DNA from 3 places in the Faecalibacterium sp. i21-0019-B1 genome. Region 2 is predicted to be linked to each of the others. Evidence: predicted binding sites of a transcription regulator. Region 2 holds the regulator's gene; each other region holds the start of a gene.
The links. The regulator Rex, encoded in region 2, represses fermentation and respiration genes when NADH is low (regulators of the CRP and FNR family bind a similar motif). The targets are predictions, from matches to a motif close to ATTGTTAANNNNTTAACAAT.

Region 1 (4,666 bases), 1.5 Mb from region 2:
GCATACAGCAGGGTGACCAGGATACGAGCGCCGGAAGCGCCGACCGGGTGGCCCAGAGCAATTGCGCCGCCGTTGACGTTCACCTTGCTCATATCAAAGTTCAGAGCCTGGCTGACAGCCACAGACTGAGCAGCAAATGCCTCGTTGGCCTCGATCAGATCCATGTCAGCAACGCTCATGCCGGTCTTAGCCATGACCTTCTTGGTAGCAGCGATGGGGCCCAGACCCATGACTTCCGGCTCAACGCCAGCCAAAGCACCTGCGACCCAGGTAGCCAGAGGCTTCACGCCCAGCTCCTTAGCCTTCTCCTCGCTCATGATGACCAGAGCAGCAGCGCCGTCATTGATGGCGGAAGAGTTGCCGGCGGTCACGATGCCGTCCTTGGTGAAAGCGGGCTTCAGCTTTGCCAGCACTTCAGGAGCGCTCAGACGGGGGCCTTCATCAGTATCGAACACGGTGTCGCCCTTCTTGCCCTTGATCACAACGGGAACGATCTCGTCCTTGAAAGCGCCGTCCTTGATGGCCTTGTCAGCCTTCAGCTGGCTGTTGTATGAGAACTCGTCCAGCATCTCACGGGTGATGGGGCTGTAGCCGTACTTCTTCTGATAGGTCTCGTTGGTGCAGACGTTCTCAGCGGTCATGCCCATGTGCTTGTTGAAGCCGCAGGCATCCCACAGAGCATCGTTGACCATGGTATCCACGATCTCGCTCTTGCCCATAGGAGCGCCCATGCGGTAGCCGTAACGAGCCTTCTGCAGTGCGAAGGGAGCCATGTCCATGTTCTCCATGCCGCCTGCGACCACGATATCAGCATCGCCAGCCTCGATCATCTGAGCAGCCATATTGACGCAGTTCAGACCGGAGCCGCACACCACGTTGACAGTGACAGCCGGGGTCTCGATGGGCAGGCCAGCCTTCAGAGCAGCCTGACGTGCAACGTTCTGGCCCAGACCAGCCTGAATGACACAGCCCATGTAAACATGATCGACCTGCTCAGGTGCGACGTTTGCACGGTTCAGGGCTTCCTTGATGACAATGGAGCCCAGCTCAACTGCGGGAACGTTTGCCAGAGTGCCGCCGAATTTGCCAATAGCGGTACGGCATGCAGATGCGATAACGATCTTTTTCATGTGAATAGCTTCCTGAATTGTGTATGTGTTACTTTTCGTAAGCCATTTTTATCAAAAACGCCCGTAAGCGCTTTTACAAATTAGGTCTCGGGGTCTTTTTTCTGCCGGATCAGCGCATACTTTTCGTTGACCGCCTTTTCCACATTGGGTGTGACGAACTTACCGATGTCGCTGCCGTAGTAAGCTGCCTCTTTTACAATGGTGGAAGAAAGGTAGCTCCACTTGATGCTCGTTGCCAGAAACATGGTCTCGATGCCGGGCATCAGTGCGTGATTGGTCTGCGCAAGCTGGATCTCGTTTTCAAAATCCGTCACCGCCCGCAGGCCCCGCACCATCACCGAAGCGTGCCGTTTCTTGGCGAACTCCACGGTCAGGCCGTCGAAGCTCTCCACCGAAACATTCTGGATGCCCTTGCAGCATTCCTTTAGAAGCTCCACGCGTTCCTCCACGGTGAACAGCGGATTCTTTGCGCTGTTGTTGAGCACCGCCACGATCAGATGATCGTTGATCTTTGCTGCGCGCTTGATGATATCGAGATGCCCTTTTGTGACCGGATCGAACGAACCGGGATAAACTGCTGTTGCCATCGTCTGGTGTCCTCCTTGAGCGCTGTGAAAAGCGCGTTTTGGTTCTGCCATGATAGCACTTTCCAGTCTTGGGTGCAAGATTTTTGTGCAAGCTGTACGTTTTATCGTTAAAATTTAAACAATCAATGTCATGCTGCATCGCAGCTGCTTGCTACGCTATAAGTAAACCATATCGTCAAAATTTTATCAAGTCCTTTTGCAAAGATTTTGGTTTTTCAGCACCAAACAATCGTCCAGAAACTCCGCGAATTTTGTCCATATTGCCAGTCGGTCAAAATTTTCTCGATAAACTATTGATTCTACACATTGTTAATGTTATAACTAAGTTGTGCAGATCTGCTGCCCTGTCCGACAGCTGCCTTCTGCTGGTTATCAGGATATCATCCGCCTGTGTCAGAGCTGTGTTCAAATTGCCAACAGGTGGTAAACATCCTGCAAAGATTTGTCCGTGCAGGAAGAGTAAATGATAAATTTACAATTCCTTTATGTTATTATAGGAGAGGATGGTTTATAATGGATTTTACGGAACTGTATGCTCAGAAGAAAATGACCGCCGCTCAGGCTGCCGCACTGGTCAAAAGCGGTGACTGGGTGGATTACGGCTGGGCTGTGAACACCCCTGTGGCGGTGGATGCCGAGATTGCAAAGCGTCTGCCTGAGCTGGAAGGTGTCAACTTCCGCGGCGGCATCCTGATGTGGGTGCCCGCGATCTTCCAGATCGACGATCCCGCTGCACACATGACATGGAACAGCTGGCATATGGGCGGCATTGAGCGCAAGGCCATTGCACAGGGCTTCTCCTTCTACTCCCCCATCCGTTATTCCGAGCTGCCCCGCTACTACCGCGAAAGCCCGGATCCGCTGGATGTGGCGGTGTTCCAGGTGACCCCCATGGACGAGCACGGCTACTTCAACTTCGGCCCCAGTGCATCTCATCTGGGTGCTGTGTGCGAAAAAGCCAAGAAGATCATCGTTGAGGTCAACAAGAACATGCCCCGCTGCCTTGGCGGCATGGAGAACTGCATCCACATTTCTCAGGTCACCGGCATCGTGGAAGGCGAGAACCCGCCCATCGGCCAGATGGCCGCTCCCGGTGCTGCTACCGAAGTGGATCTGAAGGTTGCCAACCTGATCGTTCCGCAGATCCCCAACGGTGCCTGCCTGCAGCTGGGCATCGGCGGTATGCCCAATGCCATCGGCAGCCTGATCGCACAGAGCGATTTGAAGGATCTGGGCGTGCACACCGAAATGTATGTGGATGCCTTTGTGGATATCGCCAAGGCCGGCAAGATCACCGGTGCATGCAAGCAGCTGGACAAGGGCCGTCAGGTCTACGCCTTCGGTGCCGGCACCCAGAAAATGTACGATTACCTGAACGATAATCCGGAGTGCATGTCTGCACCCGTGGACTACACCAACGATATCCGCAGCATCTCCGCACTGGATAACTTTATTTCCATCAACAACGCTGTGGACATCGACCTGTTCGGTCAGGTGAACGCCGAGACTGCAGGCCTCAAGCACATCTCCGGTGCCGGCGGTCAGCTGGACTTCGTTCTGGGCGCATACCTTTCCAAGGGCGGCAAGAGCTTTATCTGCCTGTCCTCTACCTTCTTTAATAAGAAGACCGGCCAGCTGGAGAGCCGCATCCGTCCCACTCTGGAAAACGGCAGCATCGTCACCGATACCCGTGCCAACATCCACTACCTGTGCACCGAGTACGGCTGCGTGAACCTGAAGGGCCTGACCACCTGGGAAAAGGCCGAAGCTCTGATCAGCGTAGCACATCCCGACTTCCGTGAAGACCTGATCAAGGAAGCCGAAAAAATGCACATCTGGCGCAGGAGCAACAAAATCTGATAAGTGCCGCGGGGATTCCTGCTGTCCGCGGCTGAAATGGAGTCTATCATGATGGACAAAAAGCCGCACATCAAGCCCTATCTCTACGGGATGTTGGCAGGATTTGGAGCGATCTCCCTGAGCATCATCTTCTTTTTCCTGATCTACCGCTTCGATGGTTTTGGTGATGCCATCTCCACGCTGACCGGCATTCTGATGCCATTCATCTACGGTGCCGTCATCGCCTACCTGCTCAAACCTGTATGCAACACCATCGAGAGCTTTCTGCGCCGGTTCATCCCGGAAAAGATGCATGGTCTGGTCAATGTGCTGTCCGTTACGCTGACCATCCTGTTCGGCCTGCTCCTCATCTACGCTTTGTGCATGATGATCATTCCGCAGCTCATTACCAGCGTGACCACCCTGTACTACACTGCGCAGCGCAACCTTGCAAAGTTCGTGCAGTGGGCGAATCATGTGGAGTTCATTGAGAACAACCAGCAGATCATGGACATGCTCAACTCTGCTTATGCTACCGTCAGCACCAATATCGACGATCTGATCAAGACCCGGCTCCTGCCCTCCATGCAGAACATCGTCAGCGGTGCCGCAGTGGGTGTGCTGAACGTAGTGACCATGGCCAAGAACCTGATCATCGGCATCATCGTGGCCGTGTATATGCTGGCCAGCCGCAAGCGCTTTGTGCAGCAGGCCAAGCTGGTGCTCTACAGCATCTTCAAGCCCCGCTGGGCAGAGCTGATCAAGGAAGAAGTGAAGTACGCCGATAAGATGTTCGGCGGCTTCATCAACGGCAAGATCATGGATTCCGCCATCATCGGCGTGCTGTGCTATATCGGCTGCCTGATCTTTAAGTTCCCCAGTGCCCTTCTGGTTTCCGTGATCATCGGCGTGACCAATGTGATCCCCTTCTTCGGCCCGTTCATCGGTGCCGTGCCCGCCACCCTGCTGATCCTCATTCAGAGCCCCATCAAGGCGCTGTGGTTCGTCCTGTTCGTTCTGGTGCTGCAGCAGCTGGACGGAAATGTGATCGGCCCCAAGATCCTGGGCAACACCACCGGTCTTTCCAGTTTCTGGGTACTGTTCGCCATC
Region 2 (4,666 bases):
AAACGTACAAATATTGCTCTTGTTTTCGCGCAAGAATTGACGCCTTCGCTGAAATGAATAAACTTGGCTCGAAAAACTGTGCAACATGTATACTTCGCTATTTTGCATAGAAAACTGGGATGCATCATAGGGGGAACGTCGAATTTTGCAATAATTTTGTAAACATTCCGTTTCAGAACGTGGAAACGTTGCATACATTGTGGACGAACAACAGCTTAAAAAGCCCGGATGGGAGTCTTTGAACTGATATATCAATAGCGCAAAAAATGTGCACTCTGATATATCAATTGTTTGCGGCGGGCATCCGGCACCGGTCTTCGGGCATGGAAATCGGTGCTTTTTCGCCCTTTGGGGGGGTGAAGAAGCACCGACAGCGACATATTTTGCGCTGTTGTGTGGACTGCGCCTGTGGGCCGGGAATAAAAAAGAAAGGCTGCCGTGTCGTTGGACACAGCAGCCTTGTATACAAGTTTATTCGACCCGCGAAGCAGCTTTTTCGGCGTAGAACGCGCGCTTTGCCTTGAAGTAGCACTGGGGGCACATGCTCACGTACTGCACATCGTTTTCCAGATCGATGGCTACCTGCTCGCCCTCAAAGACGAATCTGCCGTTCACCTTGCGGCAGTTGCAGATGGCCTTGCGGCCGCAGGTGCAGATAGTCTTCATCTCCTCGATGGTGTGGGCCAGCTCCAGCAGGCGGGTAGAGCCGGGAAAGCCCTTGAGCGAAAAATCTGCCCGCAGGCCGTAGCAGATCACCGGAATGTTCAAATCCACCGTTACCATGAACAGCTGCTCGGCCTGCTGCGCAGTGAAAAACTGGCTCTCGTCGCACAGCACGCAGGCCAGCGGCGCACCGTCAGCGTTGGCCGTGCGCACAGCCTCGAACACGTCCGTCTCCGGCGGGATCAGCAGATCAGCCTTGCGGCGCACGCCCAGACGGCTCACCAGCTCACCGCCGCCCTTGGTGTCCACCTGTGGCTTGAGGATCAGCACCCGCATCCCCTGTTCTTCGTAGTTGTGGGCTACCTGCATCAGGGCGGTGCTCTTGCCGCTGTTCATTGCGCCGTAGCGGAAATACAGTTTTGCCATTTGAAAAACTCTCCTTACAGAACGAACCCTCTCAGCCAAAGCCTGACGGCTTTGCCAGCTCCCCCGATGGGGGAGCTTTTCTGTATCTTTCGGGCAGGCTGTCCCTGCGCCGGAGAAGCAGAAACTTTCCCGTCCCCACTGACAAAGCTCCCCTTTCGGGGGAGCTGTCGAGCATATGCGAGACTGAGAGGGTTCAGCGGCATCTCAGGCTTTAACTGAGAGGGTTCTCTTATTTAACAGGTATATTCAGTCCTGATTGCGCAGGCGGTAGCCAAGGCTCATCAGGCTGTCGCCCAGATGGACGTTCTCCACCACCACATCGGGATACGGCACAGAGAGGTCATAGTGGGAGAAGTTCCAGAAGCCCTCGATGCCCAGATCCACCAGACGGCCGCTGACCTGTTCCGCACCGTCGCGGGGCACACAGAGCACTGCGACCTTGGGGTGATGCTCGGCACAGAAAGACTCCAGCTCGTCGATATGGCGGATCTGGATGCCGCTGATCTCCTTGCCCACCTCGCTCTGTGCCACATCAAAGGCGGCGATCAGGCGGTAGCCGTTGGTGTCGGTGGTGATAAAGCGGCTCACTGCCTTGCCCAGACGGCCGCAGCCGATCAGGATGGTGGGCAGGCGGTCACCGTTGCCGAACAGCAGGCCTTCCAGAATGGAGAGCAGGTTTTCCACCGAGTAGCCAATGCCCTGCCGGCCATTCACATCGCCGATGCAGTTGAAGTCCTGTCGTACCTGCGAAGCGGTGGTGCCCATCTGAGCAGCCAGCTCGCGGGAAGAAATGCTGTTGATGCCGTCTTCCTGCAGAGAGCGCAGATAACGGTAATATTTGGGAAGACGCTTGATAACGGGAAGCGAAGCCTTTGCAGGGGTGTTCATAGAATACTTTCTCCTTTCGCTCTATCGCAGTACTTGCCGCAGCTGCCTGCTTTACAGATGCGGCGCAGAGAAACCCTGATCCGTTTACGGGTTCATATTGCAGATATTACAGTCAATTATTTAAAGTATACTGCACCGATGGAGAATGTCAAATCATTCTCAAAAAATTTTTATGAAATGTTACCGCTTTTTTGCTGCAGCGGGTCTGCATAGCCCGGCACAGGCTGGGGAATGCTGACAGAAAACGCAGGAGGAAAGCATATGAATGATGAAACGCAGCTGACCGACGCGCGTCGGCTGGAAAAGGAAGAGATCGAAGATCTGGGCACGGTCACGCTGGCCCGCGGGGAGCATGTGATCCACTGCCTGACCGTCATCGGCCAGATCGAAGGCCATTCGGAAGCGCCGCAGGGCCAGAAGACCACGAAGTATGAGCATGTCATCCCGCAGCTGGTGGCCGCGCAGGAAGACCCCCGCATCGAGGGCCTGCTGGTGTTGCTGAACACGGTAGGCGGGGATGTGGAAGCGGGCCTTGCGCTGGCGGAGCTGATCGCCAGCGTGTCCAAACCCAGTGCAACGCTTGTGCTGGGCGGCGGGCACTCCATCGGTATCCCGCTTGCCGTCAGCGCCCGGCGCAGTTTCATCGTGCCCACAGCCACCATGACCGTGCACCCGGTGCGGCATTCCGGCGTCATTCTGGGGGTGCCGCAGACCATGCGCAGCTTTGAGCAGATGCAGCAGCGCATCACCGGCTTTGTGGCGGCCCACAGCGGCATGACCGAAAAACGCTACACCGACCTGATGCTCCACACCGGCGAGCTGGTGATGGACATGGGCACCGTGCTGGATGGACGCCGGGCCGTGAAGGAAAAGCTCATTGATGAGCTGGGCGGGCTTTCGGATGCGCTGGCGTGGCTGTATAAAGAGATTGAACGCAAATGAAGGCCGATTTTGTACAACAATAGGTTTGCCATTTTCTTCCCTGCGTGGTACAATAATAAAATCAAATAGTGTGTCTACTACAAACGCGGGGAACAAAGAAACATGGCAACAAAAAAACGTAAAACGACAACACGGCGCGCAGCATCGCGCAAAAAACGCGCCGAACAGCGGCTTCCGGCGGGGCTTGGCACCCTGTTTGCAGGCCTTTTGCTGGTGGTGCTGGCCTTTGTGGAGGGAGATTCGGCATGGAAGGCCCTGCACGATGTGCTGTTCGGACTTTTTGGCTGCGGCAGCTTTGTACTGGGCGCGGCAGTGTGCTGCCTTGCTGTGCAGTATACCCGGGGCGAAGACCTTCTGCCCAAGATCTTCAAGCTGGTTCTGGGGCTGGTGTTTGCCTGCGGCACGGTGATCGTTTTTTCCGATATCCAGCCGCAGGGCATGTCGGCATTCCAGATGACGGCTGCCTGCTACGCAAACGGCGTGAATGCATGGATCGGCGGCGGTGCGCTGGGTGCACTGCTGGGCGGCAGCCTGCTGCTGCTGTGCGGACGGCCTGCGGCAACCCTTATCATGATCGTGCTGGCACTGTGTGTCAGCCTGTACATTTTTGATCTGACCCCGGCAGAGGTGTGGCAATGGCTGTGCGCTGCGTTTGGCGGCGTGCACGCAAAGGGTGCGGCCATGGCGCAGCAGAGCGCAGCCCGCCGCGCTGAACGTGCCGCTGCCCGCGCGGCAGAAGCCGAGGCTGAGGAAGACTACGACGAAGCAGAAGATGAATACCGGGATGAGGAAGATGCCGAAGAGGAGATGGAAACTCCGGCTTTCCGCATCGGTGTGCCGGACTGGCTGAACGGCATCCGCCACTGGGGCCACAAGGTGACCGAAGAGATGGAGGCGGAGGAGCCGGAGGCCGCCCCGCAGCCGGAGCCGCCCGCAGATACTTCCGGCCAGCCGCTTGCCCAGCCGGAGCCTGCCGCCCCGGCCATCACGCCGGTGCAGGTACGGGTATCCCGGCCCCGGGCTTCCTTTGACGTAGACCTTGGCCCCGACCACACTGAGGTGAAGGAGGGCGGCAGCGAACCCATCGAGCCGCTCATCGTGGGCCCGGGCGGCACCTTTGGGCAGAACCCGCTGCGCCCGGCCCCCAGACCTGCCACGCAGCCCATCGTACAGGACGCAGTGGAGACCGATGCATCCGATTTCTTTGCAAAGGCTGCACAGCCGGTGCAGCCTGCGGCAGCGGAAAGCTTTGATACTCCGGTCATGACCCCGGCAATGCCGACGGCCCAGCCGGAAAGCCCGGCAGCGGCAGTCACGCCGGAGATGCCCGCCGTGCCCATCCAGCCCGCAGTCCCGGCGGCACCCGCCCGGGTGAGCGCCGAAAACGCCGTTGCCATGCGCGGCACACCCGACGAGGACGGCTGGATCAGCATTACCAGCGAACCGGTGGAGGAAAAGGATATCAGCACGCTGGTGGCAGCGGCAATGGAAAAGCCTGCCGCTTCCGAGCAGGCCGCGGCAGCGGCCCCTGTGGACGAGACCGAACCGGTGGATACTTATCAGTACCAGTATCCGCCCATTGAGCTGTTTGAAAAATCGCAGGACGAGACCGACCCCGGCGCGCAGGAAGAGCTGAAAGCCAACGCCCAGAAGCTGGTGGACACGCTGGAAAGCTTTGGCGTGCGCACCCGTGTGCTGGATATCTCCCGGGGCCCCTCCGTCACCCGGTACGAGGTGCAGCCCATGG
Region 3 (4,666 bases), 650 kb from region 2:
CGCTGAAAATGCGGCGCAGCCGGGCGCTGAAACAGCTGATTTAAACCGTCGATCAGCCCTTGGTGGCTGCGTTGACGATCACTGCAAAGTCGGGAGCCTTCAGGGATGCGCCGCCGATCAGGCCGCCGTCCACATCCTTTTTGCTCAGCAGCTCCTCGCAGTTCTTGGCGTTCATGCTGCCGCCGTACTGGACAGTGGTAGCCTCAGCCACAGCCTCACCGTACACCTCGCCGATGACCTTGCGGATCTGGCCGCAGACTTCCTCAGCCTGATCGGCGGTAGCGGTCTTGCCGGTGCCGATGGCCCAGATGGGCTCGTAAGCGATCACGACATTTGCCATCTGCTCAGCGGTCACATCACGCAGAGCGATCTTGGTCTGCATACGCACCAGCTCTTCGGTCACGCCCTCTTCGCGCTGCTGCAGGCTCTCGCCCACGCAGATGATGACCTTCAGACCGGCGCTCAGAGCAGCCAGAGCGCGCTTGTTCACGGTCTGGTCGGTCTCGGCGAAGTACTGGCGGCGCTCAGAGTGGCCCACAATGACGTACTCCACGCCCAGATCTACCAGCATGTCAGCGCTGATCTCGCCGGTGAAAGCGCCGGACTTCTCGAAGTGAACATTCTCAGCACCCACATGGATGTTGGTGCCCTTGGTCTTTTCCACAGCGGTGACCAGATCGGTATACGGGGTGCAGATAACCACCTCGCAGCCTGCGTCCTGCACGGCGGGGACCAGCTCGTCCACCAGAACAGCAGCCTCGGAGGCAGTCTTGTTCATCTTCCAGTTGCCTGCAATGATAGCCTTACGCTTTGCCTTATCCATGATACTCTATCTCCTTTATTTACCTTCTATCGTGCAGAAAGCTCTGCACAAACAAAAAGATGCGGCGGCGCTAAAGCCGCCGCACCCATTATGATGCCGGGATCAGATTATGCGTTCTGAATAACTGCGATGCCGGGCAGCTCCTTGCCCTCCAGATACTCCAGAGAAGCGCCGCCGCCGGTGGAGATGTGGGTCATCTTGTCGCCCAGACCCATCTGCTGCACAGCTGCTGCGCTGTCGCCGCCGCCGATCACGGTGGTAGCATCGCTCTCAGCCATAGCCTTGGCAACTGCCAGAGTGCCAGCTGCCAGAGTGGGGTTCTCGAACACGCCCATGGGGCCGTTCCACACAACGGTCTTGGATGCCTTGACAGCATCGGCAAACAGCTTCATGGTCTCGGGGCCGATGTCGCAGCCTTCCATGTCAGCCGGGATCGCGGTGACGGGAACAACAGTGGTCTCAACCGGAGCGTCGATGGGATCGGGGAAGTCCTTGATGCAGACAGCATCAACGGGCAGCAGCAGCTTCACGCCCTTCTCCTGAGCCTTGGCCATCATCTCCTTGCAGTAATCCAGCTTGGAATCGTCGCACAGGCTCTTGCCGACCTCGTAGCCCTGAGCCTTGACGAAGGTGTAAGCCATGCCGCCGCCGATGATCAGGGTATCGACCTTCTCCAGCAGGTTGGAGATAACATTCAGCTTGTCTGCGACCTTTGCACCGCCCAGAATAGCGGTGAAGGGACGAACGGGATCGTTCACAGCGTTGCCCAGATACTTGATCTCCTTCTCCATCAGGTAGCCGACAGCGGTGTCCTTGATGAAGTCGGTGACACCTGCAGTGGAGCAGTGTGCACGGTGGCAGCTGCCGAATGCATCGTCAACATATGCATCAGCCAGAGAAGCCAGCTCTTCGCTGAACTCAGGCATGTTCTTGGTCTCTTCCTTGCGGAAACGGGTGTTCTGCAGCAGAACGACATCGCCGTTGTTCATGGCAGCAACAGCAGCCTTTGCGTTCTCGCCCACAACGTTGTCGTCGTCAGCAAACACAACGGTCTTGCCCAGCTTTGCGCTCAGAGCCACAGCAACGGGTGCCAGGCTGAACTTTGCCTCGGGGCCGTTCTTGGGCTTGCCCAGATGGCTGCACAGGATGACCTTTGCGCCATCGTTGACCAGCTTCTGGATAGTGGGCAGAGCTGCGTTGATGCGGTTCTCGTTGGTGATCACACCGTCCTTCATCGGGACGTTGAAATCGCAACGGACAAGCACCTTCTTGCCGCAGTAGTTCTGATCGTCGATCGTCTTCTTACCTAAACCCATGGTAATAAACTCCTCTCAAGTTTTAATTTCTGAACTAGAGTTTCGCTCGCATTCGGGGGATCTTGCCCCGTTACTCTACTATTATAAACAAAAACCGTGCACATTGCAAGGTCGCAAGATAGATAATAGTTTAACAAACATTTGCCGCTGATGCACGGAAATGTGTGTATTTTGACCGAAAGCCGCAGCTTTACCGTGTTTTCCGGCAGAACATTCCGCAAATGCGGTCATACATTCCCCATATGAACTTCTGGTTCCGCTGACCCCGCTCAAAAATTGCTTCCACACCAGCATAGCCGCTCGCCTTATACTTCCTGAAAATTTTATTTCTCAGTCTGGTATGCTTCGTTGGCCGGTTCAGCTGCGTATTCTCCTGAGCAATGTTAGAAAATTCGACCGGATAGCTTTCTATCTTCGCACCGTATTTCTCGACAAGGTGTTGTCCGCATTCCGTGTTTATCAGCAGGCAGGAAACGCCTTCTTTGCTATTGATCGTTCCTCTCTGTTCCACCAGAAGCTGCGGATCATATTTCTGAACGCCCCAATAATCTCCAACGGTAATGTCGCCCACACGCTGTCTTTGTGCGTAAGGGCATTGGTAGCAGCAGTCTCGCGAGATCTCGCCATCAAAGAAATAATGATAATACGATATTGTTTCCGGAGCGATTTGCTTTTCCATTGCAGTGCCCTGCAAATCAACACCTACGATGCTCCCGTTTTCGCCCCACCCATATTTCTTGTCGCGAAAATTCCGGATATTTTTCATCCAAGTATTCCATCTGTTCCCTTGCAGCGTATAAGTTTCGGAATTGCTTCTAAGATCAACAGCGACATCAAACACAGTTCCGCGCATAGCGCGTACCAGCTTGCACTGCGGATACTGTTTCTGGAAATCAGCTTTCGCTGTGGTGGGTTAAGTATAGAGCGCAGCCAGAAGCCATTAATCCCCGAAATCACGCCGGAACGCAACGCACCATGGCATACAGAAACAAGTTGAGGTAAAAAAAGGTCACGCCGCGTAAACCCGCATGAAATCAGGCTTTTCTCTGGTTGCCCATATTATATCTCTAGCCCCGCGCCGTTCAATGGTCGGAACAGACTTCTGACGGATTCCCTCGTACTCCGTTTTACCAGCATCGTCATATTCCGTACCGCTCACATGATGGCCTGCTCTGTTGTAGCATGTCACCTGACAGCCCTGCTGCGCCATCCGTGTGCACAGCTCTTTTACCACGATCTCCACGCCGCCCTCTCTCGACCACCTTTTGTGGCCAAAAACAGCAAGCCTCAATTTCTCCTTCATTTTCCCTTTCCCGTCGCTTTCCCCATTTAGGGATCTCATCCCCATACCGTGCCAAACTCCGGCCCGGTTTCCCTTACATCAGAAAAAAGCCCGGACGCATCTACGCCCAGGTTTTTGACTGATTTACGCCGCAATTCATTGACATTTTATTTCCAGAATCATCAATATCAATTTCGTAAATGTATTTATTGACACTAAAAATATTTTACCATTTTTTCCTCTGGGGTACAATACTTTGCAGCTGTATCATTGCCTGCATCATGGCTAAGATTTCCGTACTTTATTCCGTCTTTTTGTTGTAACCTATTCATTTTGGAAAGGAACTCGTTCCATTGCTTTTTTGCAGCAAAAAACACCCTTCCTCTCACGGAAACCCGCAAAAGGAAGGGTGTTGAACTCGTTATCCTGTTGTCGTACCAATCACAGCATGTTCGTATCAGCAAAGCCAATACTAGTTGTCATTCAGCACGGCACCTCAAGCACTTTTGAGCGTAGAGCTGTGATTAGCAGTTCTCAGCGAAGTACTTAATGGTACGGACCATCTGAGAGGTGTAGGAGTTCTCGTTGTCGTACCAAGACACGACCTGAACCTGATAGGTGTCGTCGTCGATCTTAGCGACCATGGTCTGGGTAGCATCGAACAGAGAGCCGTAACGCATGCCGATGACATCGGAAGAAACGATCTGATCCTCGTTGTAGCCGAAGGACTCAGAAGTAGCAGCCTTCATAGCAGCATTGATGGACTCCTTGGTGACGTCCTTGCCCTTGACGACAGCAACCAGAATGGTGGTAGAGCCGGTGGGAACAGGCACACGCTGAGCAGAACCGATCAGCTTGCCGTTCAGCTCGGGGATGACCAGGCCGATAGCCTTAGCAGCGCCGGTGGTGTTGGGAACGATGTTCTGTGCGCCAGCACGAGCACGGCGCAGATCGCCCTTGCGCTGAGGACCATCCAGGATCATCTGGTCGCCGGTGTAAGCATGAACAGTGGTCATGATACCGGAGACGATGGGGTAGGTCTTGTTCAGGGTGTTAGCCATGGGAGCCAGGCAGTTGGTGGTGCAGGAAGCAGCAGAAATGACCTGATCCTCAGCGGTCAGGGTCTTCTCGTTGACGGAGAAGACAATGGTCTTCAGATCGTTGCCTGCGGGAGCAGAGATAACGACCTTCTTTGCGCCAGCCTGAATGTGAGCCATGCTCTTCTCCTTGCTGGTGTAGAAGCCG

Region 1: ACGHP1_RS05665 (butyryl-CoA:acetate CoA-transferase) is a predicted target of Rex. The motif match lies at 2,023-2,042, and genes of this name have one in related genera.
Region 3: ACGHP1_RS10080 (phosphoglycerate kinase) is a predicted target of Rex. The motif match lies at 2,258-2,277, and genes of this name have one in related genera.

The regions. Positions count from the first base shown of each region.
Region 1 covers NZ_AP031425.1:1,156,419-1,161,084, reverse strand. The annotation lists gene ACGHP1_RS05675 (acetyl-CoA C-acetyltransferase) at 1-1,130, opposite strand, end outside; gene coaD (pantetheine-phosphate adenylyltransferase) at 1,211-1,717, opposite strand; gene ACGHP1_RS05665 (butyryl-CoA:acetate CoA-transferase) at 2,231-3,577, shown strand; gene ACGHP1_RS05660 (AI-2E family transporter) at 3,626-4,666, shown strand, end outside.
Region 2 covers NZ_AP031425.1:2,671,239-2,675,904, reverse strand. The annotation lists gene ACGHP1_RS13300 (thymidine kinase) at 472-1,089, opposite strand; gene ACGHP1_RS13295 (redox-sensing transcriptional repressor Rex) at 1,336-1,977, opposite strand; gene ACGHP1_RS13290 (ClpP family protease) at 2,209-2,919, shown strand; gene ACGHP1_RS13285 (DNA translocase FtsK) at 3,022-4,666, shown strand, end outside.
Region 3 covers NZ_AP031425.1:2,018,368-2,023,033, forward strand. The annotation lists gene tpiA (triose-phosphate isomerase) at 53-823, opposite strand; gene ACGHP1_RS10080 (phosphoglycerate kinase) at 931-2,139, opposite strand; gene ACGHP1_RS10085 (Coenzyme F420 hydrogenase/dehydrogenase, beta subunit C-terminal domain) at 2,330-2,905, opposite strand; partial or broken gene ACGHP1_RS10090 (dTDP-4-dehydrorhamnose 3,5-epimerase family protein) at 2,936-3,031, opposite strand; gene ACGHP1_RS10095 (hypothetical protein) at 3,149-3,442, opposite strand; gene gap (type I glyceraldehyde-3-phosphate dehydrogenase) at 3,946-4,666, opposite strand, start outside.